DNA from 2 places in the Priestia sp. TRM10 genome. Region 1 is predicted to be linked to the other one. Evidence: riboswitches for the same ligand, from Rfam matches in the RefSeq annotation. Region 1 holds a riboswitch; the other holds the start of a gene.
The links. Region 1 has a riboswitch for thiamine pyrophosphate ahead of thiC (phosphomethylpyrimidine synthase ThiC). Riboswitches for the same ligand answer to the same signal wherever they lie in the genome.
Positions count from the first base shown of each region.

Region 2: linked by a shared signal. The riboswitch ahead of tenA (thiaminase II) and the one ahead of thiC (phosphomethylpyrimidine synthase ThiC) in region 1 are both predicted to bind thiamine pyrophosphate.

Region 1 covers NZ_JBJZOT010000011.1:79,120-94,465, reverse strand. Annotated here, with positions in the region: gene qoxC (cytochrome aa3 quinol oxidase subunit III) at 1-483, opposite strand, end outside; gene qoxB (cytochrome aa3 quinol oxidase subunit I) at 487-2,439, opposite strand; gene qoxA (cytochrome aa3 quinol oxidase subunit II) at 2,532-3,467, opposite strand; gene pgmB (beta-phosphoglucomutase) at 3,806-4,480, opposite strand; gene cudC (choline uptake/conversion transcriptional regulator CudC) at 4,517-5,080, opposite strand; gene betB (betaine-aldehyde dehydrogenase) at 5,482-6,939, shown strand; gene gbsB (choline dehydrogenase) at 6,970-8,178, shown strand; gene thiC (phosphomethylpyrimidine synthase ThiC) at 8,225-9,994, opposite strand; TPP riboswitch at 10,139-10,251, opposite strand; gene ACK3CR_RS08815 (fructosamine kinase family protein) at 10,324-11,193, opposite strand; gene ACK3CR_RS08810 (NAD(P)H-hydrate dehydratase) at 11,246-12,790, opposite strand; gene ACK3CR_RS08805 (hypothetical protein) at 13,413-13,574, shown strand; gene ACK3CR_RS08800 (class I SAM-dependent rRNA methyltransferase) at 13,637-14,830, opposite strand; gene gntK (gluconokinase) at 14,976-15,346, opposite strand, start outside.
Region 2 covers NZ_JBJZOT010000013.1:521,455-536,800, forward strand. Annotated here, with positions in the region: gene thiD (bifunctional hydroxymethylpyrimidine kinase/phosphomethylpyrimidine kinase) at 1-598, shown strand, start outside; gene thiM (hydroxyethylthiazole kinase) at 598-1,422, shown strand; gene thiE (thiamine phosphate synthase) at 1,397-2,026, shown strand; gene tenA (thiaminase II) at 2,055-2,744, opposite strand; TPP riboswitch at 2,828-2,929, opposite strand; gene ACK3CR_RS14000 (hypothetical protein) at 3,078-3,212, shown strand; gene ACK3CR_RS14005 (MerR family transcriptional regulator) at 3,245-4,447, opposite strand; gene ACK3CR_RS14010 (alpha/beta fold hydrolase) at 4,727-5,662, shown strand; gene ACK3CR_RS14015 (AAA family ATPase) at 5,685-7,670, shown strand; gene ACK3CR_RS14020 (hypothetical protein) at 7,660-8,910, shown strand; gene ACK3CR_RS14025 (DUF2187 family protein) at 9,150-9,353, shown strand; gene ACK3CR_RS14030 (ATP-binding protein) at 9,468-10,334, shown strand; gene ACK3CR_RS14035 (vWA domain-containing protein) at 10,346-12,274, shown strand; gene ACK3CR_RS14040 (C45 family autoproteolytic acyltransferase/hydrolase) at 12,350-13,405, shown strand; gene ACK3CR_RS14045 (class I SAM-dependent methyltransferase) at 13,532-14,311, shown strand; gene ACK3CR_RS14050 (LysR family transcriptional regulator) at 14,372-15,238, shown strand.

The DNA.
Region 1 (15,346 bases):
GATACACGTTAACCAGCCGATACCGACTGTTACGTGAAGTCCGTGAGTTCCAACAAGAACAAAGAATGCTGATAAGAAAGCACTTGTTTTAATTGAAACACCTTCGTGTCCAATATACTCATAGAACTCAAAAATCTCACAGCCTAGGAATCCAAGACCAAGAGCCATTGTAATTAAAAGCCACGTTACCATTGCTTTCATCTTTTGAGCTCTTAAATAATGGATAGCCATACTTCCTGTAAAACTACTTGTTAAAAGTAAGAACGTCATAATTAAAACGATCTCTGGTTTAAACAAGTCAGCTGAAGTTGGTCCATTTGCTGGACGAGAATGTAAAACCATATATGTTGCGAATAGTGTTGAGAACAGGGCGATCTCGGCTCCAAGGAAGATCCAGAAGCCAAGAATGGTCATTCTGTCCTCGCCTTTGGAATATTCAAGCGGCGTATTAGCATCATGTGCGTGTGTAGATTCTGCTGCCATGCGTTACGCCCCCTTTCCGATTCGTTGTGTTCGTTTAATTTCTTCAACGCTGACATAGTAGCCATCATCATAATCAAAGGAACGAATAACCATACAGATTAGCATACCTGCTAGACCTGGAATAGCCATCCAGTACCATTCAAATACAAGACCAAAACCAGCAATGAACAAGAGGACTGACATGATAACACCTAAGCCAGAGTTGCTTGGCATATGGATTGGTTTTAAGTCTTCCTCTTTTACTTCACGAGCAGCTTCAAAGCCTTTTTCTTTCTTCTGATACCAATACTCGTCTAAGCGAGTCATTTTTGGTGTTGTAGCAAAGTTGTAGAATGGTGGTGGTGAAGAAACCATCCACTCAAGCGTACGACCATCCCATGGGTCACCAGTAAGATCGCGTTCACCATGACGAGCACTGTAGTAAATGCTATATACAAGTACAATGAATCCTAGACCCATTCCAACAGCACCAATAGATGCAATAACGTTTAATGGTGTCCAGCCAAGACCTGCTGAGTAAGTGTACATACGACGTGCCATTCCCATTAGACCTAAGAAGTACATTGGGAAGAAACATACGTTAAATCCGATCATAAATAACCAGAAACTAATTTTTCCTAAACGTTCGTTAAGCATATGACCGAACATTTTTGGATACCAATAATATAGACCTGCGAAACAAGCAAATACTGTACCAGCGATTAATACGTAGTGGAAGTGGGCAATAAGGAAATACGTATTGTGATACTGATAGTCAGCTGCAGCCATTGCAAGCATAACCCCTGTTACCCCACCGATAACAAAGTTCGGGATAAATGCTAGTGACCACATCATCGCAACGGTCATCTTAATGCGCCCTTTGTAGAGCGTAAATAACCAGTTAAATATCTTAACCCCTGTTGGGATTGCAATTGCCATCGTTGAAACAGAGAAGAATGAGTTAACTGCTCCGCCTGCTCCCATCGTAAAGAAGTGATGGACCCATACAAGGAAACTTAAACCTGCAATAGCAATCATTGAGAATACCATTGCTTTGTAACCAAATAATGTTTTACGTGCAAACGTACAAACGATTTCCGAGAAAATACCGAATGCAGGTAAAATAACAATATATACTTCAGGATGTCCCCAAACCCAGAACAAGTTAGCCCAAAGCATAGGCATACCGCCATCTCCTAAGTTAAAGAAGTTGGCATCAAATAGTCTATCAAATGTCATAAGTGCTAATGCCACTGTTAAAACAGGGAAAGCAAAGATAATAATGATAGCTGTAATAAGCGTTGACCAAGTGAACATTGGCATTTTCATTAATGTCATACCTGGTGCGCGCATTTTTAGGATTGTAACTAAGAAGTTAATACCTGTTGCAAGTGTACCGATACCGGCAATTTGAAGTCCTAACAGGTAAAAGTTTTGTCCAGGTCCTGGGCTTAACTCATTGCCAGCTAGAGGCATGTAAGCTGTCCACCCTGCATCTGGTGACCCCCCGATAACGAAGGAGATATTGAAAAGCATTGCCCCCATAAAAAATGACCAGAAACTAAGTGAGTTTAAAAATGGGAATGCTACGTCACGTGCACCAATTTGTAGTGGTACAGCAACGTTAATTAAACCAATTAAAAATGGCATAGCCATAAACAGGATCATAATTGTCCCGTGTGTTGTAAAAATTTCATTGTAATGTGAAGAGCTTAAGAACTCTGTCTCTGGAAGTGTGAGTTGAGCACGCATTAAAAGGGCATCCACTCCACCGCGGAAAAGCATTAGCACCGCAGCAATGATATACATGATACCAATTTTCTTATGATCTACGGATGTAAGCCATTCTGTCCAAAGCCATTTCCACTTCTTGAAGTAAGTTAAAACAAAGATGATACCTAAAGTGGCTAATACGATGGAAACATCCGCGCCATAAATTAGCGGATCACCTGTGACGAAAAATTCATCGAGCTTCATCTCTTAGCTTCCTCCTTCCGCTGTATTAGCAAAAATTAATATGTTGCGTTATAAAACTGTACATGATGAAAACATGCTGAAAAGCTTAGAGATTAATGACTGCTATGGTCCATGCCTTCCATATCCATGCCCTCTTCATGACCTTCATGATCTTCTTCAGATTTGTTATAAGTATCTTGCTTTGCATGGTCAACAAAGTCTAAGTGTGTGTTTGAGAAAGACTTACGACCAATAACGCTCTGTTTTAAGATCTCTTTGTTGTACTCTTTTTCTGTAAGCTTAGGAGCCGTATCTTTTACTTCATCAGCCCACTCTTGGAATTCTTCTGGTTTTTGAGATTCTACTTCAAATTCCATTTGTGCGAAACCTTCACCATTGAAGTTAGCGTTACGTCCCATGTAAGTGCCTTCGTGATCTGCTTGTAAATAAAGCGTTGTTTCCATACCTGCCATTGCATATTTTTGTCCACCAAGCTCTGGAATCCATAGAGCCGTCATTGAATCAGCTGATGTTAACTTAAATTCAACTGGTCTATCTTCTGGAATGTTTACATAGTTAACCGTCTCAATTCCTTGTTCAGGATAACTAAAAATCCATTTCCAGTCAGCTGATGTTGCATAGATCACAAGCGGTTCTTGTTGTTCTTCTGCATTTGCAGCTTGTGGTGGTTTCTCTAAGTCAAAGATGGCTTTGACTGTTGGGATAGATAGTGCAATAACAATGATAATAGGAATACCAGTCCAGACGATTTCAAGGAATGTATTTCCGTGTACCTCTGGTGGCTCGTAATTCATATTATCTGGTCTTTCACGATACTTAATAAGAACTACAGCAAATAAAACGAAAACAACCACAATGATAATAAGCATAAAACCAATTGACCACATAATTAAGTCATATTGAGTTTGAGCCACTGGTCCTTGTGGGTTTAATACACCCATCTTTAGATCACAGCCACTCAATAAAAAGAGAATAGCTAGAGCAGACAATGAGATCCACTTGCGACTCACTTTTTGAAGCTTTTTCATGGATGTTCCTCCTTTCCTTTGTTTTAAAAAAGGATATTATAAAATTTTAAACCTCAACTACCCCACTTACTATTTATGGAAGTTGAGTAGAGTAATATAGTAGAAGACAAAAAAAACACAACGTTTTATTTACCTATCCACAATACCACATATTTTACGACATTAACTTTCTTTTGACTAGTCGTCAAAAAATGATAATTAATTTGTCACAAATAAGTCACAAAATGTTCATCATTTATCCTTTTTTGTCCAAATAATGTAATATCATGTCTGTTATTGTCGCCTTTTTTTCTTGTTTTGGCAAGAAAAAACTGCTCGTTTTCTGAGCAGTTTTTTAACTATTTTGCTTGAAAGAACTCATCATAGCTCTTTGCTAACTTTTCAAAAGTTAATTCTTCTGTTTTTTCGACATAAAGGTCGGCATTTTTCATCATTTCGTCCTCCCCTACCCCAACTGAAAACATATTTGCTTTTTGAATTCCTTCAAGTCCTGCTCGTCCATCTTCTATTGCTATACAATCTTGTGGAGGAATTTGTAATTGACGTGCAGCAGTCAAAAAAATCTCGGGATTTGGCTTTCCTTTCTTAATTTTTGTCACATCTACAATATGATCAAAATATGATGAAAGCCCAATCTTCTCTATTAAATATGGGGCATTGGAGCTTGAGGACGCAACAGCTGTTGGAATTCCCCTCTTTTTCAACTCTCCTAGGAATACTTGAATTCCAGGAAGCACAACTTTTTCATCAAGGTTTTGAATGAGCTTTTTATATTCTTCATTTTTCTGTTCCCCTAGCTCATAGACTTCTTGCTCACTATAGGTTTTAGTACTGTCTTTTAGGAGCGTCATAATGGTTTGCTTCCGATTTACTCCTTGAAGCTGCTGATTCATTTCGGACGTAAAAGTAACACCTAACTTATCCGCGATTACTTTTGTTGCTTTATAATAAAGTGGTACAGTATCCACAATAACGCCATCAAAGTCAAAAATAACAGCCTGTATTTTCTTCATCTCTCTCCCCTCCCCTTTTCTTCACTTTTAAATATATTATTTTTTTTCTTTTGGAATAAACTCATAAATTTTCCCGCTCCTGATGCTCTCCACAAGCTTATGCAGCCAAGTATAATAAGGCTTTGAATCCTCAAGTTGATGATATAAATCTCTTGCTTCTGCCTGAAGATCTTCTCCAAGCTCCTTCATAATTAAGACATTTTTAATTTCCTCTTGAGCTTGTTCAATGGCTTCTAAATTTAGTTTTACTTCCCTCTCCCATTTATGAGTAAAGAAGTTAGCAAAAAAGTGAAAGAAATCTTTTTCAGCAACATACGTATGCTTTCTACTTCCTTTTATAAATGTTTTCTTCACAATATCAAGCTCTTGTAGTCTTCTTACTCCTGTACTCATACTCGGCTTGCTCATCCCAAGCTTTTCTCTCATCTCATCAAGCGTCATATCATTCTCAAAATACATTGTTCCAAACAAATTTCCAACACTTCCAGTTACCCCATACAAGTCCATTGTTTCAGCAATTGACTCTGTTACAAGACCTTTCGCATGTTCGATGGAAGCTCTTGCTTTTTCAGTCATCTTCCCTGCATCACCTTGTTCCATTGTGTCTCCTCCTCTATATGATCGATTTAGAATTTATATTTAAAATTTTCAAGTCAGCCCTATAGTAGCCGATGCACTTCTATTGTTATAGATATTTATCAATTAGTTTACTTCCCTCTGTAAAAAAAGAAAACTCTTTATCATTATAAGTTCATTTCTAAAAAGTGAAAATAACATCAGTTTCGTTAAATTTTTTCTTAACAAAGTTATACTGTCATTCTCTCAAAAGCAGGCTTACACCCCAATTTTAGTCTTAATTTATAAAGGTTTATAAGTTAAAAAGTTCTTTTTTGACAAGAAATGATTGCCATGTTAAGTTGTTAAATATAAACATTATTAAAAATATTCTTAACAAACTTTACGATTCATTAGGAGGAGTGAAGAGATTGGAAACAAAGAAAATGTTTATCAATGGTCAATGGGTTGAGGCCAAAAGTGGAGAAACAAGAGAAATTATTAATCCGTTCAATCAAGAAGTGATTGCTAAAGTTTCAGAAGGCAATGAAGAAGATACAAAAGCGGCGATAAAAGCAGCAAGAACTGCTTTTGACGAAGGTGAATGGGCTTTTACACCTGCCAATGAGCGCGGTTCAATTATTCAGAAGATTGCATCTCTTGTTCGTCGTGATCATGAAGAACTAGCAAAACTTGAAACATTAGATACAGGAAAAACGCTCGAGGAAAGTCGAGCAGATATGGAAGATATCGCAAATGTGTTTTCCTACTATGGAGGTCTTGCGGACAAAAATGGCGGTGAAGTCATCTCCTCCCCTCTTCCACATTCACAAAGTAGAGTAGTTCGTGAACCTGTTGGGGTTTGTGGCCAAATTACACCGTGGAACTATCCTTTACTCCAAGCATCTTGGAAACTTGCTCCTGCTCTCGCTGCAGGAAACACACTTATTATGAAACCTAGTGAAATCACTCCCCTCACAACAATTAAAGTATTTGAACTTATGGAAGAAGCAGGAATACCTAAAGGTGTAGTAAATCTCGTACTCGGAAAAGGAAATACAGTTGGTGCTGAACTTTCTTCAAGTACAGAAGTAGATCTTCTTTCCTTTACAGGTGGAATTGAAACTGGCAAAAAAATTATGCGAGCAGCAAGCTCTAACGTAAAGAACATTGCTTTAGAGCTTGGGGGGAAAAATCCAAATATTGTTTTTGCTGATGCGAATTTTGATACAGCCGTTGATCAGGCTTTAAACGCAGTCTTCTTCCATGGAGGGCAAGTATGTTCAGCAGGTGCTCGCCTGCTTGTTGAAGAAAGCCTCCATAACAAATTTGTTGAAGCACTAGTTGAAAAAGCTAAACGCATTAAGCTCGGAAATGGATTTGATGAAGGAACACAAAGCGGTCCTCTTATCTCAGCTGAGCATCGTGAAAAAGTTGAAAGCTATGTGGAGATTGGTAAAGAAGAAGGAGCTACACTAGCGCTAGGAGGAGAACGTCCAAAAGCTGAAGAGCTACAAAATGGTTTCTTCTACTCTCCTACGATTTTCATAAACTGCACATCGAACATGCGCATTGTACAAGAGGAAGTCTTTGGACCTGTTCTTACTGTAGAAAAATTCAGTTCAAAAGAAGAGGCCGTGAAATTAGCAAATGATACAATCTACGGCCTTGCAGGTGCTGTTTGGTCTAATGACATTACAAAAGCTGAGTATGTAGCAAACCGCCTTCGCATAGGTACTGTTTGGATTAATGATTTCCATCCATACTTTGCTCAAGCTCCTTGGGGTGGCTACAAACAATCCGGAATCGGTCGTGAGCTCGGTCATACTGGATTAGAAGAATATACAGAACTTAAGCATATTTATCGAAATACAAAACCAGAGCCTGTTGGCTGGTTCAAATAATTTTTTACTATTCTAAGGAGGTTTTTTAGTATGACACTAAATATGAAAATTGAACATATGACAAAATTTCATCAGTTTGAGATCCCTACAGCAATCAAACATGGTATCGGAGCAATTAGCCACCTAGGTGAAGAAGTAAAAAAATTAGGCGTATCAAAGGCTCTTTTAGTAACAGACCCTGGCATCTACAATGCAGGTGTTGTTGATCCTGTAATCAAGAACTTAAAAGAAGAAGGAATTGAAGTAGTTTTATTTAACAAAGTAGAACCAAATCCACCCGTTCGACTTGTTGCAGAAGGTTCTTCTCTTTACAAAAAAGAAGAATGTGACGGTCTTGTAGCAGTTGGGGGTGGAAGCTCTATGGATACAGCAAAAGCAATTGGAGTAGAGGCAACACATCAAGGCTCTGTATTAGATTACGAAGCTGCTGAAGGTAAAAAACCGCTTGAAAATCGAATCCCACCACTAACAACAATTCCAACAACAGCTGGAACAGGTTCTGAAGTAACACAGTGGGCTGTTATTACAGATGAAGAGCGTGAATTTAAATTTAATACTGGTGGGCCACTTATTGCTGCTCACCTTACAATTATTGACCCAAAACTTCATGTATCAATGCCTCCACGTGTTACAGCAATGACAGGCGTTGATGCACTAGCGCACGCTATTGAATGTTATACAATGAAATTTGCTCAACCAATTACAGATGCTGTTGCATTAATGGCAATGGAGTATGCTGCACATTATATCCGCCGTGCTTATGCAGATGGGGAAGACCTTGAAGCAAGATACGGAATGGCCCAAGCAGCTATGCTTGCTGGTCTTTCTTACGGCAGTGAATCAGCAGGAGCAGCTCATGCAATGAGCCAAACATTAGGCGGAATTATTCCAGTTGCTCATGGAGAATGCGTAGCAGCTATGATGGGGCCTGTGATGGAGTTCAACTGGAAAGGAAACCCTGTTAAATTTGCACGTATTGCGAAAGCATTTGGAATTGATACAAGTAACATGACAACAGAAGAGGCAGCAAAAGCTTCTGTAAACTGGATGTATGAACTTGTTGAAGATCTAGGTATTCCTTCTCTTGAAGATCAAGGGGTGCCAAAAGATATGATTGAACGTCTTTCAAAAGAAGCAATGAAAGACCCTCAAACAGGAGGGAATCCTCATGATCTTACTCAAGAAAAATATGAATGGATCTACAACCGCTGCTTTAACCTAACGCCAAAAACAGTTTAAAAATCATAAAAAAACCGGTCTCAATTATAGTGAGACCGGTCCTTTTTTATGAATAAAGATGTGAGCCTTCCTTTTTAAATGTTTCAGATTTCTCTTTCATACCTTCTTCTCTAATTTCTTCTATACTTTTGTCTTTTAATTCCGCCATTGAGCGAATATCGTGAGAAATTCTCATGGAGCAAAACTTCGGGCCGCACATGGAACAAAAGTGTGCTGTTTTTGCACCTTCTGCTGGTAGAGTTTCATCATGAAATTCCCTTGCACGTTCAGGATCAAGTGAAAGGTTAAATTGATCATCCCACCGAAATTCAAACCGAGCTTTAGAAAGAGCATCATCCCTGTCTTGAGCTCCTTTATGACCTTTAGCAAGATCTGCCGCATGCGCTGCAATTTTGTAAGAGATAACTCCCTCCCTTACATCATCTTTGTTTGGCAATCCAAGATGTTCCTTTGGGGTAACATAACAAAGCATCGCAGTACCAAACCAACCAATCATTGCTGCTCCAATAGCAGATGTAATATGGTCATAACCTGGTGCAATATCAGTTGTTAATGGTCCTAATGTATAAAAAGGAGCTTCATGACAAATATCCATTTGTTTATCAACATTTTCTTTTATTTTATGCATTGGTACATGTCCAGGCCCTTCAATCATTACTTGAACATCGTGCTTCCATGCAATCTTTGTAAGCTCCCCTAGCGTCTCTAACTCAGCAAACTGCGCTTCATCATTCGCATCCTTAATGGAGCCTGGACGAAGGCCATCACCAAGTGAAACAGCAATATCATAACGTTTTAAAATTTCACAAATCTCTTCGAAATGCGTATAGAGAAAATTCTCTTCATGATAAGCAAGACACCACTGAGCTAAAATAGATCCTCCTCTTGACACAATCCCTGTTGTTCGGTTAACCGTAAGTGGGATGTAACGTAGCAGAACACCAGCATGAATTGTAAAGTAGTCAACACCCTGTTCTGCTTGTTCGATAAGTGTATCGCGATAGATTTCCCACGTTAAATTTTCTGCAATTCCTTGTACTTTTTCAAGTGCTTGATAAATTGGAACAGTGCCAACTGGAACTGGTGAATTTCTTATAATCCACTCCCGCGTTGTGTGAATGTCTTTCCCTGTAGAAAGATCCATGATTGTGTCTGCGCCCCATTTTGTTGCCCACGTCATCTTCTCTACCTCTTCTTCTATAGAAGAACTAACAGCAGAGTTGCCGATGTTGGCGTTAATCTTTGTATAAAAGTTACGCCCAATAATCATTGGTTCACTTTCAGGATGATTAATATTCGATGGGATAATTGCTCGTCCTTCTGCAACTTCTTTCCGTACAAAATCTGCTTCTACTCCCTCTCGAATTGCAATAAACTCCATTTCCCGGGTAATAATCCCTTTTTTGGCATAGTGCATTTGTGTAACATTCTTTCCTTTACATGTTCTGAACGGGTGCTTAATTACATTTGGATAACAGGCAATATTTTGTTTTTGATTTTCACTTCGGTATCCGTTATCTTCTGGTTTGATTTCTCGTTTTTCATATTTTTCTACATCTCCTCTGTCCATAATCCATGCCTCTCGAACACGAGGTAACCCTTTCGTAATATCCACTTCCACAGCTTCATCACTATAAATTCCACTTGTATCATAAACACGAATTGGTTCATTTTTTTCATGTTTGCTATCTGTTTTTGTATCACTTTGTTTAATCTCTCTCATTGGTACTTGAATACTATGATGTTCACCTTCTACATAAACTTTCTTACTGTTTGGAAATGTTGATTGCAATGGAATGTTTACTTTTTTCGACATACAAATCTTCCTCCTTAGTATTGTTGTTGGGCTACACCTTTGGAGGAGATGAAATAGCAGAAATTTTTTCTTAAAATAAAAATTGGGTTCTCTAATATAGAGAACCCAATTGGATATGTAGAAAAAAACGCAATTCACTTTCTTACGTTATCTCTCCTACTTCCCTCCGCTGGTATAACCCAGATCAGGTTCGAAGAGTCAGAAAGATTTTGTCTTTCCTCTCAGCCCACAAAATTAGGGCTCCCCTAGTAGTAAAATATTGAATATTCAGTTTACATTTCGAACTATAGCATATCTAGTAAATGATGTAAACTACTCTTTTTTCTTTTTCACCCTACATAATAGCGCCAAACTCGGTCTACAGACCTTCCGTAAGCTTCTCCAAAAAGATTTAAATGAACAAGTAGATAAAAAAGTTGATAGAGTGGTTTTCTTTCCTCATACTCTGGAGAAAGCGGCCGAACTTCTTGATAAGCTTGATAAAATTCTGAAGAAAATCCACCAAAAAGTTCAGTAAAAGAAAGTTCAAATTCAGAATGACCATAAAATACTGAGGGATCAATCAAATAAGGACCTCCTGCTTTACCAACAATCCAATTTCCTCCCCAAAGATCCCCGTGAAGTAAAGAAGCCTCACAAGAATGAGGAAGCCATTTCTCCATTCTCTCAAGAAGTTCATAAAGCCCTGCTTCTCGTTCCTGATAAAGGTACCCCTTTTTCTTTGCAAGTTCTACTTGAGGGAGAAGACGACTTTTCGTGTAATATTCTGACCATTTCTCATAGTATTGATTTGGCTGTTCCATCATCCCAATATACGAAGAATGAGGAAAACCAAATTTATCTTTACTTACACTATGCATAAGTGCAAGCTGTCTGCCAAGAAGCTCTTCTGTTTTTTCATTTTTCTCTCCTTGAATCCATTCTAAAATAAGCCATCCTTCTCCGCTTTCTGTTGATTCATGAAAGTCGTACACATTTGGTACCTGAATAACACCTGTCTCTTTGATTTTCTTTAGGCCTTGAGCTTCTTGTTGAAAAAAACCAGGAGGTGTAGAATTATTATACTTAATAAAATATTCTTCTTTCTCTGTCTTCACATAAGATGCCTGATTGATATCACCACCAGAAACAGGCCGGATTAATTGAACGTTTGAAGTGTCACCTCTATTATAAATAGCTTGCTTAATGAGTTTTTCCAATCCTTCTAACTCCCCTTTCCTCTTAAAACCTTAAAAGAAAATGGTTCACATTTCAGTATCCAGTAGAATACTCCTTTTCTCTATATAATTCATGAAGCAGTGGAGAAATTCCTTCAATAATGTCTGTAGCTAGTACATCTAATGGAGAATGTGTAGATGCTACTAGTTGATCTGCTATAGCACCATGAATAAATACAGCATTACTCAGCGCCTTTTGTACATTTTCATACTGAAGAACAGATCCTAAAATCATTCCTGTTAACACATCTCCACTACCACCTTTTGCAAGAGCAGGATTTCCCGAGGAATTTACAAATTGCTCTCCAGCAGGAGTCGTCACGATAGTAAAAGGTCCTTTTAAAACAAGATATACGCCATACGTTTGAGCAAACTCGCGCGACTTTCCGAATCGGTCACTCTCTACTTCTTTAATAGACAAATCCAGAAGTGAGGCCATTTCACCTGGATGAGGAGTTAAAATTGTTGGAAAATTTCTCTCCTGCACTTTCTGTAAATGAGGTTTCACATGGAACAATGCATCTGCATCAAGCACAAGGGTAACCTGCTGTTTCAATATTTCCTCAACGATCTTTTCCGTCTTCTTATTTCTTCCAATTCCTGGACCAATGCCAATAGCATCTAGTTGCAAAGAGCTGTAATCTTTCACTTCAGAAAGCATACCTTGGTGGCTTTGATGAAGATTGTACATTGCTTCAGGAAGATGAGAGGCAATAATAGACTTAATGTTTTCGATAATGCCAATTGTGAGAAGTCCTATCCCACTTCGGGAAGCAGCCTTCGAAGAAAGAACAGCAGCCCCAGGCATATTTTCGGATCCTGCTATCATAAGAGCTCGCCCATATGTTCCTTTATGTGAGGAGATGTCCCGATGTGGAAGAGATGAAAGCACTTCATTTTTACTCCACCTTCTTTTCATATGCGAATTCTGTTCTATAACAGAAGAAGGGATGCCAATATCAACAGTTTTAATATCCCCATAAAAGTTTGCACTAGGAAACAAAAATGCCCCTTGCTTGGCACCTTGAATAACAAATGTAGTATGAGCTTTAATCGCTACATCTACTTCCCCTTCATCCGCATTGAGTCCACTTGGAATATCCACGGCATATATGATTTTGTTTGCCTCATTTATTTCTTCAATGATGCTTCGATATGGATCTCTCACCTTTCCTTTTGTACCAATCCCTAAAAGAGCATCTACAATAATCGTACTTTTCCTTAAAGAAGTTTGAAATACTTCTTCATTTTCTTCATAGATTTTATACGAATGCCCGCAATTCTCATAAATCTTTAACGCCCGTTGGGCATCTTCTGCAACACTTCCTCCTTTATGACTCATCCAAAGCTCAATAGAAAAGCCTCTCTCCTTTAAAATACGGGCAATAACAGCTCCATCTCCCCCATTATTCCCCGTTCCAGAAATGACAATAATCTTATCATTTTTTTTGATTCGACTTTCAATTTCTCGAGCTACTGTCTGCCCTGCATTCTCCATTAACATACCGTTATTTAATCCAATCTTCTCCATTGTTTCTTGATCAATGTTATACATTTCATCTTTTGAAAAAATTCTCACCCTATATTCCTCCTTACTTTCTTCTTTCTTTTTATTTTCCCGTTCTAAAAAAATCAATACCTAAAAAAAAGAATGGCTTAACATCAAATGTTCCACGGGTTTTTATAGGTATTACAGACTATATTTATTAAATTTAAATTTTTAACAGTACGGGAAATAATTCGACATTTCGACAAATAAGCTATTTTTTATATTATTTTAGAAAAACAATAGTGTTTTTTGGTATTTTTTTATAATAATTTCTATATAAATACAGACTGACAGTTAAATTGGTACAGAGATAACCGAAGTTCAGATCTATATTTTCTGAAAATAATTTTTTCTACCAGGAAAGAGGATCAAGAAAAGGTTGAAAAATAATAAGAGCCGAAGGAAAAAGTGGATAAAGGATATGAGGAAGCTAGCAGATCAAGAAACTGGTGGATAAGAAGTTGAAGATATTGATTATAGGGATAGGCTTCTCAAAAAGTAAGGGAGTATCCTTAGATGATGTACCACTATAAATACTGTTTTCTATCTGTTTTAGCCAGAAGGGAAACAAAAGATACGCAGGTAAGGGAGTTCATAGTATTGATAGGCAGCACTAAACCAAGAATGAAGAGTAAAAAAAGAGGATGAAGTTATGTCGTTAGGAAGAGAAAAGGCGGATATTGTAGAAGAACAGCTTTTTTGCTGTAAAAAGAAGTTGAAAAAGGTCGTATATAGGAGAATGGAGGAAGCGATTTATTCGAGGAAAGAAGAATTTAGAAAAAAGAAGTCTTTAAGTATTAAAAACTGTGGATAACCTTTCCTCTCTAAGTTATCCACAGTTTTTAGAAACAGAAAAAAAGCCTAAAACGGAGGATTTTAGGCTTTTTGAATGAAGACAACTTTTAAATAGTTTCCTTCTTTAAAATGAGGATTTGTTTTAAAATCTTTTGGTAACTTATATTCTTCGAGAATTTTATAGCGTTCTCCTTTAGCTTTGAAAGCTCCATCGATAAAGGTTTTAAACTTTTTCATATCAAAGCCACTATAGTTTGTAGAAGCAACAATTACTCCATTGTCGTTTGTTAGATCAATTGTGTCTTCTAAGAGCTTTTGATAGTCTTTTGCGACACTAAATCTAAACTTTTTAGAGCGGGCAAAGCTTGGAGGATCTAATATAACTAAGTCATACGTAAACTCTTTTCGTTTTGCGTATTTAAAGTAGTGAAAAACGTCTTCTACGATAATATCATGGTCTTCATGATCAAGTTGATTGACTCTAAACTGCTCAATTGTTTTACTTAAACTTCGATTAGCAACATCCACGCTTGTTGTTTTAGAAGCACCACCAACTGCAGCACTAACAGAAAAGGCACCTGTGTAGGAAAACAAGTTAAGGACCGTTTTATTTTTAGCATAATGATCTTTAATACGTTCTCGCACGTTGCGCTGATCTAAGAAAATCCCGACCATAGCTCCGTCGTTGAGGTATGTTGCAAAATTCACATCATTCTCTTTGATAATTAACGGAAATTGAGCACGCTCTCCATCTACAAAATCGTCATCTTCAATATATTGACCTTGCTGATCAAAACGCTTCTTCTCATATAAGCCTTTATATTGAACAACCTTTTTTAAAGCACTTAGGATTAAATCCTTGAAAGCATAAATTCCTTCACTGTACCAATTAATAACATAGTATCCTTCAAAATATTCAATCGTTAAACCGCCAATACCGTCTCCTTCACCATTGAACACTCGAAAAGCAGTTGTGGATAAGTTTTGAAAGAATGAAGAACGATAAGCAAGGGCTTGAGAGAGCTTGTTGATAAAAAAAGATTCATCAATCTTTTCGCGCTCGTTTGTTGTAAGAACCCAACCATACCCTTTATTTTGTTTTCCATAGTATCCTGTTCCTAAGAACTCGCCACTTTCTGTTACTAACCGAAGTAGCTGACCTTCTTTTTTAAGCACATGTGGATTCACAATGGCCTCTTTTTTTAATAGAGGAACACCACTTTTAATTTTTCCTGCGTCTTTACGTTTAATTTGCAGGGAAAGCATTTCACTCATTTTTTCATCTCATTTCTTCTATCATTAAAATTACACTTGTTCATTATCGTAGCACTTTTTCTTTTAAAGTGAAACAACACATACGTTTCATGTGAAACAGCTAAAAAAGCCGATACTTTGAAAGTATCGGCTTTTTTTCTCTTTTTTAAGACTGTTTTTCTTGAAAGGCAGCGATGTTTGCATACTCTTCTTTAAAAAGGCGCGCAAGGCGAATGTAAATAGAGGAAAGCTCTTGGTATGTTTGAGCATTCTCTTCATTTGGTGCATGTTGATGAGTTTCTCCAACCATTGAAGATACAGCATTTAAGGAATCAATCTCTCCAATACTATAAAGGCCAAGCAGAGCTGCCCCTAAGCATGAGCTTTCAAAGCTTTCCGGAACGGTTACTTCCTGTCCAAAGATATCGGCCATCATTTGACGCCAAACCTCTGATCGAGCGAATCCGCCTGTAGCTTTAATTTTCTTTGGTTCCCCAATTAACTCACTTAAAGCAAGAAGTACAGTATAAAGGTTGA
Region 2 (15,346 bases), on a different contig from region 1:
TGTGAAAATTGGAATGCTCTCAACGGTTGAAACAATTAAAGTAGTTGCTAAAAAACTGAAAGAATACAATGCCCCGCATGTTGTATTAGACCCCGTGATGATTTCAAAAAGCGGCTATGACTTGCTTCACCCAGAAGCTGTTGAGGCATTAAAAGAAGAACTATTGCCTCTTGCATCAGTTGTAACACCGAACGTTCCTGAAGCCTGCAAACTTACAGGAGCAGAGATTAAGACAATCGAGGAGATGGAAGATGCAGCACGCCTTTTAATAAAGGAAGGTCCATCAGCCGTTTTAATGAAGGGCGGACATTTAGAAGAAGAACCAACAGATGTTCTTTTTAATGGAGAAATGTTCACACACTTTTATGGAAAGAGAATTCAAACAAAAAACACGCATGGCACAGGTTGCACGCTTTCAGCTGCCATCTCAGCAGGATTAGCACGAGGATTAGCCCTTGAAGATGCGGTAAAACAAGCAAAAGAATATATTACAGGAGCTATTAAGAATAGCTTAAACATCGGAAGCGGACATGGCCCAACTCATCATTTTTATGATCTTTACGAAAAAGCGGGCGTCTATAAAGAGGAGAGAGTCTAATGATGAAACAAAGAATTAGTGAGTTGTTAAAGGAAACAAGAGAAAAAAATCCTCTTGTTCATCATATTACAAATGCTGTGACAATTAATGATTGTGCGAATGCAACACTCGCTGCTGGCGGTTCTCCTGTTATGGCAGATGCTATTGAAGAAGTAGAAGAAATGACGTCTATTTCTTCTGCACTTGTCATTAATTTTGGGACAATCAAAAAAGAGTCTCTTGTTGCAATGGAAAAAGCAATGAGAAAAGCAAATGAAAAAGACATTCCCGTTGTCTTTGATCCTGTTGGAGTTGGGGCTACAACATATCGTACGAAATCTGCTCAGTGGCTGTTAGAGCAAGTAAAGGTAACGGTTATTAGAGGAAATGTTTCTGAAGTGGCCTCTCTTATTGGAGTAGAAGCTAAAACCTCAGGCGTTGATGCTGGAGAAGTTGATGAAGATAAAACTACAATTGCTAAAAAAACGGCCAAAAAGTATAACACTGTTGTTGTCATAAGTGGAGAAATTGACGTTATTACAGACGGAGAGCGTGTCGTCTACGTAGAGAATGGTCACCAGATGTTAACGCGTGTAAGTGGGACAGGATGTATGACAGCATCTATTATTGGCTGTTTTGTTGGAGCAAGTGGGAGTGTGTTAGAAGGAGCGCTTGCTGGTATTTCCTATATGGGACTTGCTGGAGAAAGAGCCGTAAAGCGTCTTAAAGAAGGAGAAGGGGTTGGCACTTTTAAAATTAATCTTTTTGACGAACTATCAACACTTACGAGTACAACGTGGGAAAAAGAGGTGAAAATGTATGAAGCAAAACAACCTATCTTATAAAATGTATCTTGTTACAGATTTGTTTGGGGGAACAGAAGAAGAACTTTTAGCAAAAGTGGAAAAAGCGCTTGAAGGAGGGGTAACGCTCGTACAGCTTCGTGAAAAGGAAGCGGACGGAAAAGAGTTTTATGAGCGTGCCCTCCGGCTTAAAAAGCTTCTTGATCGATTTCACGTTCCGCTCATTATTAATGACAGGGTAGATGTAGCACTTGCTGTTGGGGCTTTTGGCGTACACGTTGGGCAAGATGATTTGCCACTAAAAGTTGTGCGTTCTCTTGTAGGAGATATGATTGTTGGCGTATCTGTCCGAACAGTTCAAGAAGCGAAAAAAGCAGTTGAGGACGGAGCAGATTATATCGGAGTTGGCGCAGTTTTTCCGACAAGCACAAAACTTGATGCAAAAGGAATTACAAAAGAAGAGCTGACTGAAATTACGGGAAGCGTACGTATTCCAGCTGTTGCAATTGGTGGAATTACAGCTGGAAACATTGAAAAATTAAATGGAACAGGTATTAAAGGAGCTGCTGTTGTGTCAGCTATTTTAAAAAATCAAGATCCAAAGAAAGCAGCGGAAGAACTAAACGAGAAATTAGATATTCAATAAAAAAGAGAGACAGGTGTCTCTCTTTTTTTTATGCTTCTACAGGGTTCATTTCACTTGGCCACTGCTGTTTTTGATAAGCCATATCCCAGAATAAATACTCAAGCTCACAGCTTTTAATGAAATGATCTTTCATTTTTTCTTTTTCACGCTCTGAAGCGCCTTCTGCCCACTGATCTAAGAGAGCGCAAAGCTTATGTGTGACAGAGTCCATTTCTTTTTTGCCATAAAACATAATCCATTCATAGAAAGGATGATCTTCTGTTGGATTGTGTTTCTCAATTAGTTTTTGACCAATTTCTAAGTATGTCCATGGGCAAGGAAGAAGAACCGCGATGATTTCTCCAAGCGAGCCTGTTTGAGCAACGGTTGTCATATGGTTAATATAATGATGTGCACCAGGTGCTAGTGGTTTTGCTTGAAGATCTTCATATTTAACTCCTGCAACATCACAGAAATTGTGATGAGGATGAACTTCGCTATGAAGCACAAAATTGATTTGTTCATTAAAAAGTTCCATCTGTTCACGATTTTCACAGCGTGAAATAGCAACGCCATATACGCGGCAGAAAGAAGTTAAATATTCGAAATCTTGACAAACGTAGTGAATAAGAGCGTCTTTTGGAACGTTTCCTTCTCCAATTCCTTTCACAAAAGGGTGATTGAAAATTGTTTCGTAAACAGGTGCTGCAACGTGACGAAGTTCTTGACTAAAAGACATCATTTTTCCTCCTTATAGTGGAAGGCCAAAAGGGAAAGGAAATAAAAAACCACTCTTCATAACAAGAGTGGACAACGAGCGAAAAAACGCTGCTGCCACTTTCCTACGCTGGTATAAACCAGATCAGGTTCAAAGGGATTAAGAAAGCTCTTATCTCAGCCATTACGGCACCCCTAGTGGACTTCCTATGTAATTGCACTTAGTATAACATGATTTTTCCATCTTTGTATATCCCTTATCCGGAAATGTTTGTAAAGCTTCAAATTAGGTTATGAAGGCGAGTATTCTCGCCCATATTAAAAGGGAAAGCAGTATAAAAGGAGGAGAATGGCGATGACAAAGCGTAATCAAAAAACAAAGTCTGGTTTACAAAGTGTGAACAAAACGAATAAAATGGAAATCGCACGTGAAATAAATGAAAATCCTAAAAGCACCCATACATCTGTAGAAAAAACAAATCCACGCTAAGAACGAGAGCCCATTTGGCTCTCGTTCTTCCTTTATTTCCAAAACCTCCACCATGATTTGACTTTTTCTTCTTCTTCAGCTGCTGCTGTTTGTCTAAAATTATGAACAAAGTCGTGGAAGAGGCGCTCACGCTCTTCGATATCTTGACGATGCATTTGTCTGTCATGCTTTAGTTCATTTACATATGCTGCTCTATCACGTTTAATAGAATCAATTAAATCTTTCATTTCATCTGCTTTCCAGTCTGAACGCTTCGTCATCTCATGAGCAAACGAGCGAAGTTCAAAGCTTGTCGACTTTGAATTTTCTTCTAACTCATGAACCATTTTTTTCATCTCATCCATTGAACTTCCCGATGACTGTTCAATATTTGTAAGCCAATGTTTGAGCTCAGCTTGTCTGTCTAATGCTTCTGCTGAAACTTGTTCAACATACCCCTGCATTTCTTCAGTTGTTTCTTCACTTATTTTTGTTAATCGGCTTGAAACATGTTTGAGCTCTCTCTGCACTTCTTTCGACGTTTGTTCACCAGATTCAGAGACAACCGCATTAATCGCTTCAATTGCTTCTACTGTCTGTTCATTGTTATGTTGAAGCTGTTCTTTTACTTCAGAAATAATTTCATTTCTCACTTCACCGCGAATTTCATTTCTGACCTCTGTTAAAAGTTCGCGTTTGAATGTATCGAAAGCTTCAAATACATCTTTGTATGTTTGAACTTTTTCAACCAATTCACTTTTTACTTGATTTACAGGCTGAGGAGTAGAGTCTACTGGGCGCATTGTAGAAAGTTCCTCGTTCTTTTTCTTTTCTTCCTGCTGAAGGCGCTGGCGTTCACGTTCAGCTTTAATACGCTGTTCAACGACTCTTTGCTGCTTTTTTTGATCGATAGAAGAAGGAGGTGGTGCTTGTTTTTTTTCATTGTTATTTTCATTAAGAGAACTGTTATGTTTAGCAAAGGATAAGACATTAGACTGCTCAGTACTATTTTGTGAGGATTCTGGTTTCTGCTTCGCCTTTTTAAGAAACAGCTTAATTTCTTCTTTTTTTGTTTTCTTTCCGTACATGTCTTTTAACGTTCTCAGCATTTGGAGCTCTTCTTCTGTATAAATGCGTGCACCTTGTTTTGTGCGAGGAATGTAAAAAAATCCGTCGAGTTCTTTTTCCCATTGTTTAATAATTCTTGGCGGAACATTGACCTTTTTAGCAGCTTCTTTCGTCGTATACGTTTGCATTTTACTCACTCCTCCTCAAGCGGGTTACGTCAGTTTTTATTAAAAAATCCATTATTGGTATCGTTATGTTTTCATCTTGTCTTTTTATGCTAATACACTATTCCTTCAATTAAGCCTCATTTTCCTGCTGAAAGACAAAGGTTGTCAAAACTAGTGTTTGTTTGCTACAACTAAAATAAAAAGAAGAGAAATTTCGACTTATAGTGTCACCCTTTTTATTTTGATTTTCTTCTGATAAAAAGAGAATACTGATATAAAATGGAGAAAGAGGAGGATGACATGTATAGTTTTCAATCGCTAGACAAAGAACAGTTTCCATTTCCAACTTTGTATCGGCAAAAGGAAGAATATCATCAAATTACGGACTATCTTCAGTTTTATAAGCTAGATGTGTCAAACCTTCAGTATGAGTTCGGTTTTTTTGACCATCGTTCACAATCTTTCTTCATGCAGCGTTTTCGTCCCGAAAATAAGCGTGGAACAATTGTAGTTCTTCACGGCTATTATGATCATAGCGCAACATTAAAGCATGCTATCCGCTATTTTACAAATATGAAATATGAAGTTATATGCTATGATTTACAAGGTCACGGTCTCTCTACAGGAGAGAAAGCGACGATTAAAGAGTTTTCTCAATATAGAGAAGCATTCTCACATTTTATCCATACATATTGTCAAAAAGAGTTTCCTCCATTTGTTGTGGCACATAGCACAGGGGCAGGGGTTGTTGTTGATTATCTTTTAAAAGATAGTCATGTATGCCCATTTAGGCATGTGTTCTTTCTTGCCCCTCTTGTCCGGATGAAAGGGTGGCAGCTGGCAGCTTTATCTATTCCGCTTCTTTTTCCATATGTGAAAAGCTTCAAACGAGTATTTCGACGAAATTCAAGCGATAAAGCATACCTTCAAGAGGTGCGAAGGGATCCGCTTCAGTTTACAAGACTTCCGTTAGAATGGATAAAAGCTGTACAAGCATGGACGCATACGCTTGACAACAGGCGTGCTTCTACTCAAGCTGTTACTTTTATTCAAGGAAATAAAGATAAAACCGTTTTACATCGTTATAACTTGCCATTTCTACAAAAAAAATTTCCAAACTCCTCATGCATTATAGTAGATGGAGGAGATCATCAGCTGTTAAATGAAAAAGAAATATTTCGCAATATTGTGTTACAAAAAATAGAGAAAGTGGTACAAACTAAAGAGAAAGAATAAAATTGCAAGAGGATGAAAAAAGATGAAGGAAACAATTGGAGCCTTTCATTTTGAAGAAGATGAGTTTATTACAATTGCTCTTGCTCATTACAATCGCTTCAAAGAGTCAGCTCACTATGATCAAAAATATAAGTGGTATGTATTAAAAGAGTTAAACGAATTTATGGAGAGAAGTGTTATAACAAAAGAAACGGTTGGGGAAATCGTTCATTATCTTAAAAAGGAAAATACATCGAGCGGGTACTTTGTTTATTGGCGTAGCTTACTCGAATTTGAACGGTTCTCTATCACTTATGAAGAACAATGTACAGATGTGCTTAGAACGCTTTATGACGATGAGAAGCCTCTTAAAGAAAGACTTAATGAGGCGACTCGTCAAAGTCACTCATGTGGCTATTCATTAGGAGCTCCGCTTCTTGGTTACTTGCTTGCAGCATTTGACTATACGTTGTACCCTATGTACAAAAAAGAAGTGCTTGAAACATTTAAAAATATGATCGGAGCACATGAGAAATTAGGGCGTGCTGCTGATAACTATAGTCAGTATGTTGAACTGTGCAAGTATCTTTTACCATTTGTGGCTCGTGAAGTAAAAAATGCAACAATGCTGGATGTGCAAGATTTCCTTTATTGCATAACAAAATATAGAGAGCTTTTTGTTCCTGTTATTATTCATTATTTAAAGCATCTTAGTGAAAAATCTTACGAAGAGGCGGAAGATGCACGAGTTTGTGCTCTTTTGAAAATGGTTCATGGAGCAATCTGTGAGATACCAGAGTTATCGCCTCTTTGTATTCAAAAGGCCCGGGAACTTACAACATTTAAAAATGATTCATATCCTTCTCTTGTTATTTATACAAAAGAACAAGAAGGTCATGTAAAACTTTTTTTAGAAATTGAAAAAGATGAAATTCGCTATGGCATTATGGACGAGTATGAGAAAGACATGGACGTTATTCATCGAATTGAAGACTTTTCGTTCTCACGTCTTCGGCAGAAATATGAAACAGCTTATGAACGACTCATTCGCCTTAATAGGCAAACAGTGCGAGAAGAAAGAGCTTCATATGGGGAAAGGGAAGAAAATGAGCGTCAGCCTGTTTCATTTGATCATAATGTGCAGTTTCCCTCCCTTTATTTTGAAGATGAAGAACGCTTGAAAAGGCAAATTCAATCCGCATTGAAAAACGGAAAACATTTAATTTTCGCAGGACCTCCTGGTACAGGAAAGTCAAAGCTTGCGAGTGAAGTTTGTAAAAGCTATGGAGTTCAGTCTGTATTTACAACAGCCTCTTCTGATTGGTCAACGTTCGAAACCATTGGAGGATACCATCCAACAAGAGAAGGGACATTAACTTTTCATCCAGGCCTTTTTTTGCAATGTTTTAAAGATGACAGAACGAAAAAAGAGCAAAATAAGTGGCTTATTGTTGATGAAATGAACAGAGCTGACCTTGATCAAGCATTTGGTGCCCTTCTTTCAGTTTTAGCAGGTGATCGCGTTTCTTTAGGATTTAAAGCGGAGAATGGAAAAAACGTCACGATTTCCCCACAAGAAGAAGGAAGAGATGATGTTCATGAATATAGCGTTCCTTCCTCATGGAGGCTTATTGGCACAATGAATACAAGAGATAAAGCAACTTTATTTCAAATGAGCTATGCTTTTATGAGAAGATTTGCCTTTATTTCTATTCATCCTCCAAGTGAGATTACCGAAAAGGTTTTGTTTCGGTATATGAATAAATGGGGAATTGATAACTATCCATTTATTACAGAACTTACAAAACTTTGGCATGTTATAAATCAATATGAACAAATCGGGCCTGCTCTCATTCAGGATGTGGCTCTCTTTACGAAAGATGAAGGAGATTTTACATCTGCCTTTCAGCTGTTTTTATGGCCTCAAATTCGTTTGTTTGAAGGAGAAAGAGAGTTTATGAATGAGATTTGTTCCCTAAACTTTATTGACGAAGAAACAATAAGAAGGGAGTGGAAAGATGAACAATAAAGAATGGCTGAAAGAGATGAGCGATATTCTTCTTATTTTTCTAAAAGGAAATCGATTCTCTCTTTCGTCTTTTTTTGAAAAAGCATCTTTTCACATTGATTCAATTGAAGAGCTTGCAATGATTCATTTTCTCCTTCAAGACGAAACAGCCGTTTTCTTGGAAGAGCTAGCGAAAACAAGAGAGCTTTTCCCTTCTTCAACAAATATTCATAAAAAGCAGAGTGGGAAAATGGCAGGCCATATTCAGTGGAAAAAGACTATTGAAGCTCGAAGCAGAGAGGGATTCACAAATCGGGCGACATATGTCAGCGGCTCGAAAAACCGAACATTTGAGACAAAGGAAAATAAAGTTTTAAAAGCTTGTCTTAATATGTTACGCTCATTAGTGCAGAAGTACGGTGAAAAAACGGAGCTTTTATCGTCTGTGAGAGACTATGAACAAAAAATAAACAACTATCTTGCATTTTCACTATTAACAAGCATAAGTTGTGAGAAAATAACAAATGAAGAGATTAAAGATGTCACAACATCGAAAGTAAGTTTGTACCGCCAAGCAGCTCTTCTTTTGTTACAATACAATCGTTTGAATGCTAAAAAAGTGAATGAAGAAGATCTTTTGCATCTTTTTCAACGTACATTTTGGCAACCTGAGCAAATGGATGTGTTGTTTGAACTTTACTGGGCATTAAAACTCGTCAAAGAAAATACAAAAGAAGCTACACTCCACCTTTTATATGAAGGAGAAAACTTAGTTGCAAGCTGGGAAGATATGAGCTATACGTATAAACTTTATCATAACTCTAAAGGTTCCGCTCTTTCCTTCAGTGTAAAAATGGGAGAAGTCGATGAAAGCGATCATCCGTATTTAGCACGAAAAGTTCTATCCCAAAAAGAAGCAAATCGGTTAGGAAATCAGTTTTTTACAACAAAGGCGAGAGAGCATATATTTTGGCAAGGGCGTCCAGATCTTGTTGTTGAAATGAGAGAGAAAGGACGCAATGAGCTGTATAAAGCTGTTGTAGGTGAAGTTAAGTTTACGGACTCTGAAACATACGCAAGAGAAGGTCTTCGGGAGCTTTGTGATTATCTATATTTTGCTAAGATAAACAACTCATATGCAAAAGAAGGAATGATTGAAGGGCGGTTGTTTTTAAGAGATGCACCTTTTTCAAATGTTGAAGAAGGTAAAATTTCAGCATACAGTCTTTCTTCTTCAACAAATTTAGCGATTACACCTTAAAAATATAAATAGAAACGGCAAATTTAGTGTATAATAATGTCAGGTTTTAAGATCGGATTCTACCACAATATTTGCAAAAGAAGAAACATAGCTTGTCAAAAAGTCAAATTTTCGTTATATTATTCACTAGAATTATGTTCTAAATGAAAATAAAAAATAGTGCAAACAAACAGATGAAAATGATCTTTATTGATTGTTAATGCTTTGCAATTTTGAAATGAAAAGGAGTCGCTAACTATATGGAAAACACGCCAAAAGCTCAACCGACGGCAGACGTTGGTGACATGATTCAAGTTAATAAAGGAATGTACAAAGGATTCAAAGGAAAAGTTATGACAGTGCGCGAAAGCTCTGTTATTGTGGAAATGGGCGTTGACTCAGATTCTGGTGAGCCTGTTCGTACAGTAATCAATCATCGTAACTATAAAAAAGTAAAAGCTTAAAAACGAAAGGGACGCTTACAGGCGTCCCTTTCATCATTTTTCTTTTAAGAGAAAAAGCTTTCTAGTACAATAAAAGTAGTGAAAAAAAGCGTGGAAGAAAGGAACGAAACAACAATGAACATACCAAAAGAAATTGAAAATCTTATTGAAGAAAGACAACAAGGAGCATATCAAGACGATGAGCGTCTTATTGGAAAGGGCGGTTATATGGCTGAAGATGAAGCTATCATAACGGATGCTCTTATCGCGCTTTCATTAGGGAAAAACGTACTTTTAAAAGGACCAACAGGGTCAGGGAAAACGAAGCTAGCTGAAACACTCTCAGCTTACTTCAAACAGCCAATGCACAGTGTGAACTGTTCAGTTGACCTTGATGCCGAAGCATTGCTTGGATTTAAAACGATTCATACAAGCGGAGGAGAAACAAACATTGATTTTGTTCCAGGACCTGTTATTCAAGCTATGACAAAGGGTCATCTTCTATACATTGACGAAATCAACATGGCAAAGCCCGAAACATTGCCAATCTTAAACGGAGTACTTGACTATCGTAAAATGATTACAAATCCGTTTACAGGTGAAGTTGTGCGCGGTGAGCAAACGTTTGGCGTTATCGCCGCAATCAATGAAGGATATGTTGGGACAGTACCTTTGAATGAAGCACTTAAAAACCGTTTCGTCATTATTGATGTTCCATATATTAAAGGAGAAAGCTTAAAAGCGGTTCTTTCTTCACAATCTCGCCTTAATGACGAGAAAATGATTGATAAGTTTGTAAGACTTTCAACAGATTTAATCACACAAGTAGAAAACGGACAAGTTTCAGAAGAAGCAGCTTCAATTAGAGCGCTTATTGATACGTGTGATCTTGCTCTTTATATGCCCCCGCTTCGAGCAATTGAGCGTGGTATTGTTCAAAAACTAGAAGATGAGCGTGAAAAGGCTGCTGTCCAAAATATTGCTGAAACTCTTTTTGAGTAAGGTGTTGTTTCATGAAGTTTATTAAATTTAATGATAGTCAAATTAATTCTTTTCTATTTATGGAGCTCGAAGACTTAGCCCGAACGTTGACAAAAGATGAAGAAATGGAGATTGAGTATCGCGTTTCTTCCTATTATGATCCATATTTAAAAAAAATGTACCTAAGCCATTTCTGGGGGCAGCGTCCACATGAGGAAACAGTAGCAGGCTTAAAAAGCGACGTGTTTTTACGAAGCACGGAAATTACCCATGGTGATTACGGGGCCATTGCTCGTTATGTAAAGCATATTCGTCGCTCTCCTGTTCAAAGTTTCGCGCGCCAATTGTTTATGGTATTTGAAAATTTGCGTCTTGAAGAAGATTGCAAAAAAGACCGACCAGGTACGAAAAAAGTATTTTTAAAGCGACGAGAAATGTATAAAATGTACTTTAGCACACAGCTTCGCTTTAATGTGGAGCGTAACATTCACACTGACGCACTTTTTTGTGCTTTATATGTGCTAGCAACAGTAGATAATCCCTTTGAAGAACTTCCGTCTATTCAACCTGATATTGACCGAGTGATTCCATTTTTACGCGAGCAAATTATGCGCACCTTTGAAGCTAAGACAACGCGTGAGGTGACGCGTATTTGCGAAGAGATAAGTGATGTGCTAGAAGAAGTGCTTGAAAAAGATATGTTAAACACGTATTTCCTTCTTCCAGATTTTAATTATGAAGAGCTGCAGCAAGGATTAACATTTGATGATTTAAAAAGAAAATCTAAACTTAAAAATGATGATGTGATTAAAGGTGAGAAGTCAGGGGAAGAAGACGTTCACGAAGATAAACTGCCAACATGGCATCAAGAAACAAGTAAAGCAACGGAAAGTTTCCTTCAGTTTGATTTAGAGCAAGGTTCAAAAACAGATTTAGGGGGAGATGACGCTGTTCGTGAAGGAGAAGACGGAGATCAAGCGCTAGGTGTTGTTCAAGGGCAATCTAAAAAAGCAAAGCGGAACGATTATTCAAAGCTAGAAGCGCTTGAAACAAGAAAAGAAGAACCACAAGAAGGCGGAGATGAGTCGTTTGGAAAAGACAATCGCTATGCGAAAGCATTAGTAAAAGAAAAAACGCGCCCAACGTCAGAGGAGCGTTCACAGTACAGTGCAAATGTAAAAGAAATTGCACCATATCAAAAGCGGTTAAAACAAATGATTTCAAAAACACTTGAGCATAAGCGGATTTTACCTCGCACTGATCTGCATTTTGGGCGTTTAAATCAAAAAAACTTGCTTCGTCTTGCAACAGACGACAATCCGCGGCTTTTTCATAAAAAGAACGATCCATCTCATGAAATTGATGCTGTATTCTCGCTTCTTGTCGATTGTTCAGCCTCTATGTTCGACAAAATGGAGCAAACAAAGCTTGGCATTACTCTTTTTCATGAAGCATTAAAATCTGTACACGTGCCACATGAAATTGTCGGCTTTTGGGAAGATACAAACGATGCAACAGAAACGTATCAGCCAAACTATTTTCAACATGTTATTGATTTTTCTTCATCGTATAAGAAAGAAAGCGGATCTGAAATTATGCAGCTTGAACCAATGGAAGATAACCGAGACGGCTTTGCAATTCGTCACGCTTCTCAAAGTTTAATGAAGCGCAGCGAAAAACAAAAGTTTCTGCTTGTTTTTTCAGATGGAGAGCCTGCTGCAATGGGATATGAGCAAAACGGAGTTGTTGATACACACGAAGCTGTTTTACTCGCGCGCAAACAGGGAATTGAAGTAATCAACGTCTTTTTATCAAATGAACCAATTGATGAAGGACAGCAAACTACAATTCGCAATATTTACGGGAAATACAGTATTTTAGTTGAAGACGTTTCAGAACTTCCGAACGTTCTGTTTCCACTTCTAAAACGACTTCTTCATAAGAGTATTCAAACAGGATAACTCTTTTAGAGCTTCTTATTCCTATAAGGGTAAGAAGCTCTTTTTCTCTTAAAAACAGAGTTTGGAGTTGAGACTATGCAATCCATTTTTGTGAACGTTAAGCAAGGAAGAGGCACATCATATGAACTTGGCCACATACTTGGCAAATGGCATAAAGGAACAATTTTGTATGAGTCACATAAAAGACGAAGAAAGAAGTCATTAAGAAGCTATCCCATCCAACTAAAAGAAGCGCGTAAGAGAGTAGAAGAGTTTGCACCACACATATGGGAAGAGCTTGAAGGCATTTCAGATGGAATGGAGTGGCGATTAGAAGACGTTGTGCATGAGTATAGCGGCTATCAAGGAGAATGGAAAAAGTCAGGGTGCTCTGCTCTTATGGCGGAAGGCTTTTATGCTCGAAACTATGATTACCATCCTAAAACATATGATGGTCGCTTTTTACTTTGGCAACCGAGCGAAGCATATGCAAGTATCGGATTTGCTCAAAGGTTGATTGGACGTATGGACGGAATGAATGAAAAGGGACTTTCAATTGGGTATCATTTCGTACATCGAAAGAAAGCAGGAGACGGGTTTATTTGCTGCTCCATTGCGCGGTTTATTCTTGATACATGTCAAACAACAGAAGAAGCAGTAGAAGTATTAAGAAATATTCCACACCGCCACTCGTTTAACTATACGATGAATGATAAAAATGACCGTGCTGCAATTGTTGAAGCCTCTCCGCGCGGAGTTAACGTTTCATATGGAAGAAGTCTTGCATGCTCCAATCATTTTAGATCTCGGGAACTTCAAGATGAAAACCGCCGTCACCTTGTTGAGTCAAAAGAAAGACTAGCAAAACTTGAAGAAGCATTAGAAAATCCGCTAACACCCTATGGAGCATTTGAGCTTTTTAATCATACAGATTATCCGTTTTTTAAACGCGACTACAGAAACTCGGCAGGAACGATTCATTCTTCTGTTTATGCTCCAAAAACAGGGCGAGTATATGTTGGAGTTGGAGAAAATCGTCGTCCTGTAATTTTTTCTTTTTATGATTGGATAAAAGGACAAAAAAATGTAGTTACAAAAATCAAAGGAGAAGTAGATACAAATTTAGACTTTCCTCATTTGAGCATTTTATAACACCTCTTTTTCAAGAGGTGTTTTTTTATTGATAGGAGATCCCTATCAATGAGGGATCAATTATCTAATATTCTTTAATATATAAGAGTGATAATCTATAAAAAGAACGAAAAGGGAGGACGCAACATGAAAGAAGCTCTTGGTACAAAAAATCAGTGGAACCCAGAATACTATAATCAAACTGCATCATTTGTCGCTAAATATGGGGAAGATGTGCTTTCGTTACTTCGTGCAAAAGAGGGGGAATGTATCTTAGATTTGGGCTGTGGAACAGGAATTCATGCTCATCAGATTGCATTAATAGGGGCAAGTGTTATAGGAATTGATGCTTCACAAAACATGATTAGAAAAGCTAAAGAATCCTATCCTCAACTTGAGTTTAGAACTGGCAACGGAGAAGATTTTCAGCTTGAAAGAAAAGTAGACGCTGTTTTTTCAAACGCTGCTCTACACTGGATGAAGAGGCCTGAACGAGTTATATCTTCCGTAAATCACTGTTTAAAAAGCGGAGGTCGGTTTGTTGGGGAAATGGGATGTAGAGGGAATGTAGATTCCATTATTCAAGCTCTGTATCAAGCTTTAGAAGAGTATGGAATAGAAAAAAAGGATATATACAATCCATGGTATTTCCCGAGTGTTGGCGAATATACAACTCTTCTTGAACAGGGAGGATTTGAAGTATGTTACGTTTCCTCTTTCGATCGACCAACAGAACTTGCTAAAGAAAATGAAGGCATCAAGGGATGGATTGCTAACTTTGCGGGAGACTTTTTAACACATATAGACCAAAGTATTCAAGGAGAAGTTGTAAAAAGAGTAGAGAGCATTGCAAAGGAACACTTGTATAAAAGTGAAAAGTGGGTTGCTGACTACAAACGCTTGCGATTCTTAGCAATAAAAAAATAAAGAGCAAAAAACCTTATGATAAAATTGTCATAAGGTTTTTTTATGAAAAGGAAGTGCATAATGATGGATATGAAGTGGATAGAAACGTTTCTTGTTGCAGCAAAGCATGAAAATTTCAGAAAGACCTCTGAGCTTCTTTTTCTTTCTCAGCCAACTGTTACAGCACATATTAAGCATTTAGAACGAGAGCTTGGCATTTCTTTTTTTAAACGCTCCGGACGCCACGTTTATTTAACAGAAGCAGGACGAAGATTTGTTCCACATGCTGAAAAATTGGTGGAAAGTTATTATGATGGTGTGCAAACTTTAGAAAGCTTTAAGCAAGGATTTCAGCGTAAAATAACAGTTGCTGTTGCTCCTTATATTGCTTCAGCTATTTTGCCGAGATTTCTTAGCTCTTTTTTACATAAATATCCTAAAATCGAAGTTATGATAAATGTTGTAAAGTCCATGGAAATTAGCGGTGAGCTCGAAAGCGGAAGAGCAGACGTTGGTTTATCAAGGATGCCTGTTTCACACGCAATATGCAAAAGTATTTTACAAGATTCCGTTATTCTCGCAGCTCCTCCTTCTAGTGAAAATGAATCCCTTTTTTCTCTTTTTCACCAGCATCGGTTATTGATTAACAATCATCCTTTCTATTGGGAAGAAATTTTGCCGTCTATTCAGCAGGCATATAAGGGCGTGAAAACGATGGTCGTTAATCAAGTAGAAATTACAAAACGGTTTATTGAGGAAGGATTAGGCATGTCTTTTCTTCCTTTTTCCGTTGTTGAAGGGGAAGTGAAGGAAGGGAAAATAGATGCTGTGCCTTTTTCTATCTTTCCTCTTCCTGTATCAAACATTTACGTTGCGTACAGAAGAGAAACAGAGGACGTGCTTACTTTTATCGATACTCTTCAGCAATTCATTAACGGCGTTGATTAATCACATATTGTTTTATGAGTTGCTACTTTAAACATAAAAGTTCTTGTCAAGTCCGTTTACAATATGCTCGCCATTCTTAATGAGAAAAACATATAATATGGAAACTTA